2 regions of the Paenibacillus sp. NPDC057886 genome follow, and region 1 is predicted to be linked to the other one. Evidence: riboswitches for the same ligand, from Rfam matches in the RefSeq annotation. Region 1 holds a riboswitch; the other holds the start of a gene.
What was found. Region 1 has a riboswitch for glycine ahead of sdaAB (L-serine ammonia-lyase, iron-sulfur-dependent subunit beta). Riboswitches for the same ligand answer to the same signal wherever they lie in the genome.
Positions count from the first base shown of each region.

Region 2: it holds a riboswitch for glycine, as region 1 does, so the genes downstream of both, gcvT (glycine cleavage system aminomethyltransferase GcvT) here and sdaAB (L-serine ammonia-lyase, iron-sulfur-dependent subunit beta) in region 1, are expected to answer to the same signal.

Region 1 is NZ_JBHVMZ010000007.1:324,597-331,415, reverse strand. Features, by position in the region: gene pstA (phosphate ABC transporter permease PstA) at 1-31, shown strand, start outside; gene pstB (phosphate ABC transporter ATP-binding protein PstB) at 44-799, shown strand; gene ACFVQB_RS24485 (phosphotransferase enzyme family protein) at 988-2,124, shown strand; gene ACFVQB_RS24480 (MFS transporter) at 2,154-3,431, shown strand; glycine riboswitch at 3,770-3,893, shown strand; glycine riboswitch at 3,898-4,040, shown strand; gene sdaAB (L-serine ammonia-lyase, iron-sulfur-dependent subunit beta) at 4,152-4,841, shown strand; gene sdaAA (L-serine ammonia-lyase, iron-sulfur-dependent, subunit alpha) at 4,831-5,775, shown strand; gene ACFVQB_RS24465 (alpha-glycosidase) at 5,967-6,819, opposite strand, start outside.
Region 2 is NZ_JBHVMZ010000010.1:89,606-96,424, reverse strand. Features, by position in the region: gene ACFVQB_RS28345 (BglG family transcription antiterminator) at 1-205, opposite strand, end outside; gene ACFVQB_RS28340 (PTS mannitol transporter subunit IIBC) at 205-1,671, opposite strand; gene gcvH (glycine cleavage system protein GcvH) at 2,236-2,625, opposite strand; glycine riboswitch at 2,972-3,094, shown strand; glycine riboswitch at 3,098-3,198, shown strand; gene gcvT (glycine cleavage system aminomethyltransferase GcvT) at 3,396-4,532, shown strand; gene gcvPA (aminomethyl-transferring glycine dehydrogenase subunit GcvPA) at 4,529-5,884, shown strand; gene gcvPB (aminomethyl-transferring glycine dehydrogenase subunit GcvPB) at 5,977-6,819, shown strand, end outside.

The DNA of each region.
Region 1 (6,819 bases):
GGTTTACCGCCGTATGACAGCTTCGAAATAAGGAGGAACCAACATGGCCATACCTTTTGGTACGGAACAGTTAAGCATATATTATGGGCATTTTCAGGCCGTTAAACAGATCAGCCTGACGTTTCCCGAAGCCAGTGTAACGGCGCTCATTGGACCATCCGGCTGTGGTAAATCCACGTTCCTGCGGTCGCTCAACCGGATGAACGACGAGATCGCCGGTTCCCGCACGGAAGGACATATCTGGATGGACGGCAATGATCTGAATGAGCCGGGCACAGACGTGATCAAGCTTCGTCAGAAAATAGGCATGGTGTGGCAGAAGCCGAACCCGTTCCACAAGTCCATTTACAACAATATCGCGTTTGGCCCCCGCTACCGTGGTATCAAGAACAAGAAGGCACTGGATGAAATTGTGGAAAAAAGCTTGCGCCGCGCTGCGCTCTGGGACGAGGTGAAGGACAGACTGAACGAGTCTGCCCTGGCCCTTTCGGGTGGACAACAGCAGCGGCTCTGTATCGCCCGAGCGTTGTCGGTTGATCCGCAGATTTTGCTGCTCGATGAGCCGGCATCTGCCCTTGACCCGGTATCTACGGGTAAGGTGGAGGAATTGATCTCGGAGCTCAAGAAGGAGCTGCGGATCGTGATTGTTACCCATAATATGCAGCAGGCGGCACGCATCTCGGATTATACGGCTTATTTTTATCTGGGAAGCATGATTGAGCACGGGGATACGGAGCATATTTTCACTAACCCGGACAATCGTCTGACTCAAGAATATATTATGGGACGTTTCGGTTAACTGTTATATTGGATAGAGTATGAGATCGAGATAGATTTATAGAGATAGAAGGAAGCATAGCACCCGGGCGAGGTCGTTCGGGGGTTATGCTTTTTTACATCATCACGTATATGGAATAGTTTGCCAAAATAAAAACAATCATGCTACGATATTCGTGAGCACCACCTTTCATTTGACAAGAGAAGGAGATGTGGATCATAACTACCCATAAGATATCCCATGACACCATGGCAACTGAAATTATCTCGCATTATTCCATAGAAAAACCTGAAATTTCCTTTATCCGACATAATGAAAATCTAACGTATCAGGTGGTTGATCAATTAACCGGACAGAAGTACCTATTGCGTATACATAAAGCCGCTTTTGCAAGCATGACGGGCATCCAGCATACACGACCTGCACTTGAAGCAGAGATGAATCTACTTCATGAATTACGGGCTACTAGCCCATTGCGAGTGCAGACACCTGTACGCAATACATCGGAAGAGTGGGTCACCGTCTGGTTGGACGAAACAGGAGAAGAGATCTGTTGTACCGTTCTGGAATGGATTGAAGGCAGGGATATCAAGCAGGGAGAACGTCTGACAACAGCACAGATTCATGATTTGGGCGTACAGTTGCAGATATTGCATCAATATGGACGACGACCAAAGGAAGCTTCCAAGCCACAGGCAGGTTTACAGAAATCTGAAAGCGGACAGAGGGCGAATGACGTTGAACAGCATGCTGATCAGGCAATCATCTCAGAGGTATATACCGATAACAATAGCCCTGCCATGGGACAAGCAGGAGTACGACCAGCCTACGGATCGATCAAAGAGAATCTTGTCATGTTGGAGCAATTGGAGGAAGGCGTTAGACGTGGCATCTTTACTCCTGAAGATTTCGATCTAATTCGCGAGACGTTTGAGAACATTAACGATCAGCTAGAGACGTATCCGCATAATGCTGAGACATGGGGAGTAATTCACGGGGATATTACCCGCGGCAATCTGTTAGTGACGGATCAGGGCATATCCATGATTGATTTTTGTTTATACGGTTATGGCTACTATCTGTTTGATGCCGGAGGTGCAGCTACGATTTTCAATCGGGAGGAACGGGATGTCTTCCTATCGGGTTATACGGAGCAGACAGGACCACTGACGAAGCGTGATATTCGGTTAATGGAAGGATTCATGCTGATCTTTACGTTCGGCTATTTCGCATTTCAGATGGAAAACGAGTCCAGATACGAATGGATGAAAGAGCGAATGCCTCTTATATGCAGCAAATTTTGCAAACCATATGTACAGAACGAGAGTATTTTCTATGAGTTATAATTTGTGATTTCTAGTGGGTGGGTAGCGCTATGAAGAACATTCGTGCAAAGAGAGTTGCAGCGAAGGGTCAGTCTGGTGGCTGGAAGCATGCCGGATTGCTACTTAGCGGAGTGGGCATATCTAATCTGGGTGATTTCATATATATTGTGGCGATTAACCTGATGGTATTGAATATGACACAGTCCCCAGCGGCAGTTGCAGGGTTATGGATTATCTCGCCGATTGCTTCGGTGTGCACTAAGTTTTGGTCAGGCAGCCTGATTGATCGTTATGATCAGCGACAGCTGATGATTGGGGCCGATATGCTACGGGCATTGTTGGTGGCGACGCTCCCTCTGATGTCCAGCTTATGGATGATGTACGCAGTGATGTTTCTGATCAGCATGTCCTCATCTATATTTGTCCCCTCCTCTCAGGTGTACATTACCCGGCTGGTACCTGCTGAACGGCGTAAGCGTTTCAATTCCCTACAAGCCCTGATTAGCTCAGGGGCATTTATTACCGGCCCGGCAGTTGCAGGAGTGATGCTGATTTATTTATCTCCGGCGGCAGCTATTTATGCCAATGCGGCTTCCTTTGCTGCTTCTGCATTAATTCTAATGTTTCTTCCCAAACTGGGCATTGGAGAACAGAATATAGGGACGGGAAGCAGACTGACACCTCGGATGATTGCCCAGGATTGGAGAGCTGTACTGAGCTTCAGCCGGAAGTCCGGCTACGTGGTCGGAATATATGCCTTGTTCCAGATTATTCTGGTGGTCGGCATGTCGCTCGATGCCCAGGAAGTGGTGTTTATCCGTCAGGTGATGAACCTGCCTGAATCGCAGTACGGAGCATTAATGAGTATCACCGGGATCGGTTATTTGGCAGGCTCCATGCTGGTTTGGCTGTTCGCCAAACATTTGCCGATCCGTCACATGATGGGTGGCGGTGTGCTTCTGGTCGCGCTGGGTTATTTCCTGTTCGCCCGTTCATTCTCGTTTGAGCTGGCGGCGATTGCTTTTATTCTGCTCGGTCTGTGCTCCGCACTGGCGAATACGGGCCTGGTTACCTTTTACCAAAATAATATCCCTGTCGATCTGATGGGGCGAATGAGCAGTGTACTTGGACTGGTGTTAAGTGTGCTGCAGGTGGCCTCCATTTTGATTGCAGGAGTAGTGGCAGAACATTTGTCGCTTCGTATGGTATATACGGTTGTATCTGGGATCATGGTGTTGGCAGCGTTTGGATTGTGGGTGACGAGTATGCTTCCTTCCCGAAGCAGGTTTTTCGATGAACCGGCGAAGCCTAAGGCGATGGTGGGGTGACAGGCAAAATACGGCAATTCTAGTACAGAATAATGGTTGCCTGATTACCCGAACCGTTCTGTGGAACATAACATAGATAGTATTAATCACAGATACTGACCAGTAGAAAACGAATAATGTATACGCTTTCGAAATGAAACGCATTAACTCATTCATGTGATGAAAGTTTACAGTTCGTTAGTTTATCTTGTGTATAAAATGGGAAAAAGGAAGTATTCACAAAGAAATCGTTAAGTTTGTTGACACTGATCTTCCGGTCGATTAATCTTAATGAGAAAGTATTAAAAACTTCAATTATCATTCTGGTACAACATATCAGAATGGTTCCATACAGCGAATGATAGCGAGCGGGAGAGACCTGGGCATGCCGAGTACAATGGCAGCTGTCGGGCACCGAAGGAGCAAGCTGCTACGCACCCGGCGCAGCGGTTAATCTCTCAGGTAAATGTACCATCGTTGGACGCAACTCTGGAGAGTGCGCGACATGCGCCACCCAAGGGGTATATGGTCAAGCAGCACGGTGTGCAGGGTGACATAACCTGTGAATACAGGGAATGCATCAATCCGCCGCGCTGCTTATCATGAAACTCTCAGGTATCGAGGACAGAGAGAGGGCCTAGGGCCTTCTTCTGTCCTTTTCTTATGTCATCATTCAGTAATAAAGGAACATTATGGGTGTGCATCTGGATGAAAATGACGATTATAAATGGAGGGTTTGCGATGCGTTTTAAAGACGTTTTTTCAATTATTGGTCCGTCCATGACAGGTCCATCAAGTTCACATACGGCTGGAGCGGCACGATTGGGGCGAATTGCCCGTCAGTGGCTGGGATGCACGCCTGAACGCGCCCGGCTAACTCTGTATGGCTCGTTCGCCGACACGTATCAGGGACATGGTACGGATCTCGCGTTGATCGGTGGCCTGCTTGATTATGTAACTGATGATCCACGTATACCGGATGCAGAACAATACGCAGAGGAAGCGGGTATGGAGGTAGAGTTTTTCACAAGTGGCCTGCCTGCTCCTCATCCCAATACGGTCAAGATTGAGCTGTGGCATGGTGAGCGTCAATGCTCACTGATCGGTGCTTCTATTGGTGGTGGCAGTGTATCGGTACATGCATTGAATGACTTCCGTGTACAGATTAGCGGAGAGTTTCCGACACTTGTGCTGCGACATTCGGACAAAGCAGGGGTTCTCGCTTCCGTAACCTCGACAATCAGTTCGTCAGGGGTGAACATCGGGTATATGCAAGTGGATCGGAAAGCCCGGGATGGTGAAGCGCTGACAGCAATGGAGATGGATGGTGTGCCGAATCCTGAGATGCTGAACCGTCTGCGGTCGCTGGATCATATGCTGGACATTCGCGTGATTGATTTGAAGAGAGGGGTCGAGCCGGATGCGGTTTAAACATCTACATGAACTGAGTACCATCTGTACAGCAGAGTCCAAAACCATTGCCGAGCTGATGATCGAAGAGCAGGTTCAGGAGACGAATATCCCGGAAGCGGATGTTGTGCGGCAGATGTCGGATTATTATCAGGTGATGAAAGAAGCTGTACACAAAGGGCTGACAGAAGATACGACATCACGCAGCGGCTTGACTGGCGGAGACGGCAAAAAAATGGCCGAGTACATTCGTAAAGGTGAGACTTGTTCTGGAGATGCTTCTGCACTAGCCATGGCATATGCCCTTTGTGTATCGGAAGTGAATGCCTCCATGGGCCGGATCGTAGCGACACCGACAGCCGGTTCTTGCGGCATCATTCCAGGTGTGTTTATCAGCTCCCAGGAGCGTTTTGGCTGGAGTGACGAGCACCTGGTAAACGGTCTGTTCTGTGCGGGAGCGATCGGTTATGTCATTGCCAACAATTCATTTATCTCCGGTGCCGAGGGCGGCTGTCAGGCTGAAGTGGGTTCTGCCATCGGTATGGCCGCTGGAGCTATGGTGGAGCTGCGTGGAGGGACACCGGAGCAAGTGGTTCATGCGGTTGGCCTCGCGTTAAAAAATACATTGGGCCTTATCTGCGATCCTGTCGCAGGCCTCGTGGAAATTCCGTGCATCGTCCGTAACGGACTGGGTGCCGTAACCGCGTTGGCTGCGGCCGACATGGCCCTGGCTGGGGTACGAAGCGCCATTCCGTCTGACGAAGTCATTGATGTCATGCTGGAAGTGGGCAGTGCGATGCCGAGCAGGCACCGTGAAACGGCCCAAGGTGGGCTTGCTCAAACGCCGACAGGACGGAAAATGATGGAGAAGCTTGCCAAACCGAAGGCGAAGCGTGCGGAGCCTGAGATTGAAGCTGAGTCTCCTGCTGAAAATGAACCAGAAACCAAGGCATAACATCCATGAACGTACATGAACTGAATTTAATTCGTGGAGCTTGGATCATTAACGGTAATGATCCAAGCTCCCATCATAATTTGAAAGCCGATATGAATTCTTCCTGGTGAAGAAGCATATCGGCTTTTTTTGCTTTTTCGGCGTTGCTTTCAATGCGTTGGAATTGCAAAGGATACAACAATATGAAGAAGCTACGCGATATCTGTACTTAGTACAACATATCCATATGCGGGCAGCTCAACGGCCAGGATTCCCTCTTCCTTGGCTGTACGATAATTCTCGCCAAATAACTCTGTCCATTCCCCGGCGCCCACCTCCAGCTCGACGATAGCCGTTTCTTCCGAACGATTGAACAGGATCAGAATACGCTCCTCATCATCCTGTCGTTCCATCACAAGCTGGCTTCCGCCTTCACGGGCCTGCAGGAATCGAATGCTGCCTTCTGCACGCAGGGCAGGGTGGGCATGACGAAGTGCGATCAGCTTCTGATAATAGGTGAACAGCTCGCGATCCTGCTTCGTCTCATCCCACTCCATACATTTCCGACAACCGGGATCATGATCGCCGTCCAGCCCGATTTCGTCACCGTAATAGATGCATGGTGCACCCATATAGCTGAATTGGAACAGCGCGGCCAGTTTCAGCTTCCGCTGGTCGCCCTCACATAAGGTGAGCAGCCGTGGTGTATCGTGGCTGTCCAGCAGATTGAACGCCACTTCGCTGGCTTGCAGCGGATAGCGGGACAGCTGTCGACCGATGGAGCTCACGAATTGCTCAGCGTGCATGACATCTTTTACAAAAAAGCGATTTACGGCTTCCGTAAACGGATAGTTCATCGAAGCATCGAACTGATCGCCTTGTAGCCAGGAGGAGGATTCATTCCATACCTCACCCAAGATATAGGCATCCGGATTCGCAGCCTTAACCACACGGCGGAAGTCGCGCCAGAACGCATTATCCACTTCATCCGCGACATCCAGCCGCCAGCCGTCGGTGCCCACTTCCTTAATCCAGTATTCGGCCACCTCCAGCAAATACGCCTTC
Region 2 (6,819 bases), on a different contig from region 1:
CGGGATCAATTCGAACCCCGGTTCCCGATTTTTTTTCCAATCTCATGCCAAGGGGCTCAAGCCATTGTTCAATCATCTGCAACTCCCGATGTACGGTGCGAGTGCTTACTTTGACCGCAACAGCTATATCGCCAGCAGTTACCTCATGCGGATGCTCCAGCAGGAACTCCACGATCTCACGCTGTCTCCTTGTAATATTACTCATCAGGAGTCAGATTTGAGGCGCTCCACCAGTGCCTCATATTCAGGACTCTTCAGGAAGTTATCGATGGAAATATGTTCTGCATTTGGAGCCACGGATTTGGCCCGGTCTGTCAATGTTTTCTGTGTGATGACGATGTCGGCATCTTGTGGAATCTCACTGATCGCCGTGTTAGTTACAGCGACATCCACACCAGCTGCCTTCATTTTCTTCCGCAGTATCGAGGCCCCCATGGCACTTGAACCCATACCTGCATCACAGGAGAATACTATTTTATTGATATCCGTTTTTACTGCCGAAGAAGCAATATCAGCCGCACGGTCAGCTTCCCGATTATCTTTATCAACGGTGAGGTTGCCCGTTTTGCCCTGATTTTTCATATCCTTCATACGGTTGGAAGCACTATCCAGATCTTCGTCATCCTTCTGTTTGCCTGTTTTGAGCAGCACAGACGCCACAAGGAAGGAGATGATCGCAGCTACGGCTACCCCTGCAAACATGCCAAGATATCCACCCTTAGGTGTTAACAACGAGTAGGCAATGATACTTCCCGGTGACGGTGCTGAAACCAAACCAGCTCCTGTCAGCATGAAAGTCAATGTACCCGCTACGCCACCAGCCATCGCAGCCAGAATCAGTATCGGTCTCATCAGAATGTAAGGGAAATAAATCTCATGAATCCCGCCAAAGAAATGGATGATTACTGCACCTGGAGCGGAAGATTTGGCTGATCCCCGACCGAAGAAGCAGTATGCCAGCAAAATGCCGAGTCCAGGTCCTGGATTGGATTCAAGCATGAATAATACGGATTGACCCAGTTCTCTTGCTTGATCCGTACCAATCGGTGTCAGGATCCCATGGTTGATGGCATTGTTCAGGAACAATACTTTTCCTGGCTCAATGATCAGATTGACCAGTGGGAGAAGACCAGCATTCATCAACGTTTCTACCCCGGCCGATAACACCTTGCTAATTGCTTCAACAAAAGGCCCGATGCCTTTAAGGGCTAGAAGGGCCAAAATCCCACCAATAATACCAGCGGAAAAGTTGTTAACCAGCATCTCAAACCCTGATTTGATTTTGCCATCGACAGCCTTGTCAAATTTCTTAATGACCCAGGCTCCCAATGGACCGGCAATCATGGCGCCAAGAAACATTGGAATGTCACTGCCGACAATAACCCCGATGGTCATGATTGCGCCGACTACACCACCACGTTGGCCGTGTACCATGGTACCGCCTGTGTAACCGATAAGCAAAGGTAGCAAATATTTGATCATTGGATCAACCAGCAATGCAAAATCTGCGTTAGGGAACCATCCTTTTGGAATGAACAATGCCGTAATCAAACCCCAGGCGATAAATGCACCCATATTCGGCATAACCATACCGCTTAGGAAACGTCCAAACTTCTGAACGCCGACCCGTATTCCTCCGCTTTTTTCGGACTTTGCGTCCACTGAACTCATATTGAAAACCTCCTCAACATATTAAACCTTTATTCCCCTGAATTTGGACTACAATGATCCAGACGAACGAAGGTACAACTCTGCAATAAATCTTAATTTACAACCATATCGTAAATGAAAACGGTATCTTCTACAACGAAATGAAAACCTACTTCCGTCATGAACGTTGATGACAAGATTTAAATTTAAAGGATTCTTCCATATTTAAACCTGTATATGCATCGGAACCTGTTATTCCCTTTCATGTATCATTCCCACGAATTGCACCATTTTAATGACAAATAAAATTGTGAATTTATTCTATTTTGACAATCTGTTTCCAACTCATTTAGGGATGATGATGAAACACGTTAGAGTGATAATCATCCCGTCCGATTTATCCGTTAACAACGACAAAAGGCGCAATTGCTCATCCTGTGTCAGATGAGGCCATTGCGCCTAAGCATTCTCCGAATGAGCAGTATCACTATCCGGATCTATAATCAATCCATTCATTTTTTTTCGTTAAACGAACTTTTACATCAAGCTGAAACTCCCTGTTAGCCAGAGAATCGAACATTAATATTATTCCGTATGTTGACGATACGCATCCGCATTCATCAACGTGGACAGTGCTGCTGTCAGGTCGCCCTCAACACGAATCTCGATCATCCAGCCTTCGTCATATGGAGAGTTGTTAACCAGCTCCGGAGAATCCTGCAATGCATCATTTACAGCAATAATCGTTCCACTGACAGGAGAAAACAGATCCGAAACGGTTTTGACGGATTCAATCGTTCCAATACTATCTTCCGCTTTTACATCCGATTCCAGGTCAGGCAATTCCACAAACACAATGTCACCCAGCTGATGCTGTGCGAACTCGGTAATGCCAATACGTACGGTATCCTCCCCTACGGTCTGCACCCATTCGTGCTCTTCACTGTACAGGAAATCACTTTTCAATTCGCTCATCGATATCCGCCTCGCTTTTCATTAATGAGTGCATGCGTTTCTTTGACCTAAACCTTTTTCCCAGAACATAGCGTATGATATTTTTGAATCAAATGTCAAGATACCTTACAATTTATTTGATTTTCTTCCTTATATGCCTGTAACTCATTTGGACTCTCCCTACATATAATGGGGAATATTAGAAAAGTAAGCGCGCTCTTTATAAATAGACGAACATTATGATATTAATTAAAAATTTCATTCGGATTTTTTATTGTTTTCTATGATATCGTTCTTGACATCAATAGTCGATTCAGGCTTTAATGAGAGTAGTAAATGTGTTTATTGGTCTATGCAATACCCGCGGATGAATGTAAAGGGAGAGATTACCCTTGACACCCGAATCAGGGTGTACATGCGGTAACGCCGAAGGAGTAAGCCACCGACAAGCGGAGGTGAATCTCTCAGGCAAAAGGACTTTTACGGGACGCAACTCTGGAGAGCATCTATTCGCCCTGTGTGGGCGTTATGATCACCCAAGGGGAAACCTGCTGCATCAGGCGGCGGGGTAACTCTCAGGTACCAAGGACAGAGCCTAAGAATACAGCGTGCTTCTGGCATGCCGGTTCTTTGGCCTGTCCTTTTCCTTTTTCCCAAAAAAACGAAAACAGGTTATAGAGCGGCGCAGCCTATAGCGTCCTTACCTTACTTTTATCATAAAATATGATCCCAGATTCATTGATCCATGGTTATACACTCGGCCGGTTGACGGCCCATGACGAGGTGATTGGATGTCCGATTTGCTTAGAACCCCACTCTTTCCACTCTATCAGCAATATGAAGGCGTACGATGCATTGATTTTGGTGGCTGGGAGCTCCCGGTACAATTCAGCGGAATTCAGAAAGAGCATGAAGCGGTGCGAGAACGTGCCGGATTATTTGATGTATCCCACATGGGCGAATTCACTGTACAAGGTGAACACGCAGAAGCTTTTTTACAGCACATGACCACCAATGATGTAACAACACTCGTTCCCGGTCAGGCCCAATACACGTTAATGTGTTATCCGGATGGCGGCGTGGTCGATGATCTGCTGATCTATAAACTGAAAGACCAGCATTATATGCTGGTGGTTAATGCCTCCAACATCGACAAGGACTGGGCATGGCTGCAACAGCACATGACGCCAGGCGTAACGATGACCAATGATTCGGATCAAACGGCGCTGCTTGCTCTGCAAGGTCCGCTGGCAGTGGATATTCTCGGAACGGTGACAGACACTGATGTGTCTTCGATTGAGCCTTTCCGCTTTGTGGCAAATGCGACGGTCTGTGGCGTTACATTGCTGTTATCCCGCACCGGATATACAGGTGAAGATGGCTTTGAACTCTATGTTCCTGCGGAACAAGCTGCTGCGGTCTGGAACGGATTGATGCAAGCGGGAGAAGGTCACGGACTCGTTCCGACAGGACTGGGTGCCCGGGATACGCTGCGCTTTGAAGCCAAGCTGCCCCTGTATGGACAGGAATTGTCTGCAACCATCTCACCGCTGGAGGCTGGCGTTGGCATGTTTGTGAAGCTAAATGCCGGGCCGTTTATCGGACATGAAGCCTTGTTGCAGCAAAAAAATGATGGGCCTGCCCGCAAGCTGGTCGGCATCGAAGTGCTCGAGCGCGGTATTCCCCGCCCCCATTATCCGATTTACGCCGAAGGTGTTCAGATTGGTGAAGTGACCACAGGCACCCAATCCCCTACGCTGAAACGCAATCTGGGGCTGGCCCTGATTGACAGCAAATATGCTGCGCTGGGTACCCCGCTGGAGATTGAGATTCGTGGCAAGAAACTGAAAGCCGAGGTCGTAAAAACCCCTTTTCATAAACGGACACGTGCGCCAAAGACACCTACTCAAGGAGCTGATCAAGCATGAGCAAGCATCGCTACATTCCCATGACCGAGCAGGATCAGAGTGCCATGCTGGCAACCATCGGTGTGGAAACGATTGAGGATCTGTTCCATGACATTCCACAGGAGATTCGCTATCAGGGTGAACTGCCTGTTTCCTCCAAACTCGATGAATATGCACTGACACGTCATATGTCGAAGCAAGCGGGAGCGAATGCCAACTTCGAGACACACGCCAGTTTCCTGGGTGCAGGCATTTATGATCACCACGTTCCTTCCGTCATTAATCATGTCATCTCCCGTTCCGAGTTCTATACCGCCTATACACCTTATCAACCCGAGATCAGCCAGGGAGAATTGCAGGCGATTTTCGAGTTTCAATCCTACATCTGTGAGTTAACAGGCATGGCTGTAGCCAATGCCAGCATGTACGATGGTGCGACTGCATTCGCGGAAGCAGGCAATCTGGCCGCAGCGGCAACCCGCCGCAAACAGCTGATTGTGTCACGTACCGTGCACCCTGAATCCCGTCAGGTATTGCAAGCTTATGCACATGGCCTCAATTTGGAGATTGTTGAGATTGGATATCAAAATGGTGTAACAGACTGGGATGCCCTGCAAGCCGCCGTGTCCGATGACACCGCAGCCGTCATGATCCAAAGCCCGAACTTCTTCGGCGCCGTGGAAAATGTAAAACAGGCCGCAGATCTTGCGCATTCGCATAAAAGTCTGCTCGTAGTCAGCGCCAACCCGCTATCGCTGGGTCTGCTGGAAGCCCCAGGCAAGCTGGGTGCTGACATCGTCGTTGGCGACGCACAGCCCCTTGGTATCGCCGCTTCACTCGGCGGTCCAACATGCGGATACTTCGCCGTATCCCAGGCTCATATGCGCCGGATTCCTGGCCGAATTGTAGGCCAGACAACGGACCGCAACGGCAAGCGTGGTTTTGTACTCACGCTGCAAGCACGGGAACAGCATATCCGCCGTGAAAAGGCGACGTCCAACATCTGTTCCAATCAGGCTTTGCTCGCACTGAGCGCCTCTGTTTATATGTCCATCATGGGTAAACAAGGTATGATTGACGTCGCTGATTTGAATTTGCAAAAGAGCCATTATGCCCTTAACACGCTTACCGCTATTCGAGGGGTCTCTCTTACGTTTACCGCACCAACTTTCAATGAGTTTGTTATCCAACTGCCTGAAGGAATAAATGTGGAATCACTGCAACTGAAATTGCTCGATGCAGGTTTCATTGGTGGCTATGAGCTTGGACGTGATTATCCTGAGCTCGCCGGACATATGCTGATTGCGGTTACTGAACGGCGCAGCAAGGAAGAGATAGACGAATTCGCACGTGTATTGGAGGGATCGCTGTGACTCAGAAAACGACAACAAAGACAACGACGACATCAGCACAAGGACAATCGGAAACAGTAACCTCTTTCTCTACTTCGGGCCAACCTGAAACCATCACAACAGTCACTAACCAGGCTGTCTCTCCAGCACCGGAGCAATCGTTGATTTTTGAACTCAGCAGTCCGGGTCGGGTGGCGTATTCCTTGCCTGAGTGCGACGTTCCCCGTCAAGCTGTCGATTCCCTGATTCCCCGGGAAATGCTTCGGTCGGAAGCAGCGGCATTGCCTGAGGTTTTTGAAGTGGACGTCATTCGCCACTACACTGCCCTGTCCCGTCGTAATTTTGGGGTAGATAACGGATTCTATCCACTCGGCTCTTGTACGATGAAATATAATCCGAAGATTAATGAGGATGTGGCCCGTTACAACGGGTTCGCCAAAATTCATCCATATCAGCACGAATCCAGCATCCAAGGTGCACTTGAACTGCTCTACACGTTGCAAAATGACCTTGCCGGACTAACCGGTATGGACGCCGTTACGCTGCAACCGGCCGCTGGTGCACATGGCGAATGGACTGGGCTCATGATGATCCGTGCCTACCACGAAGGTCGTGGTGAACAGCGCACGAAGGTTATCGTACCGGACTCTTCTCACGGGACCAACCCGGCAAGTGCAACCGTAGCAGGTTTCGAAACGGTAACAATCCCTTCCCGCGCAGACGGTCTGGTAGATCTGGATGCACTTCGCGCAGCTGTTGGTTCGGATACCGCAGCACTGATGCTGACCAACCCGAACACACTCGGACTTTTTGAGAAAGACATTCAGGAGATTGCTTCCATTGTGCACCAGGCAGGTGGCTTGCTGTATTACGATGGAGCCAACTCCAATGCCATCATGGGCATCACCCGGCCTGGCGATATGGGCTTCGACGTGGTGCATCTGAACTTGCATAAA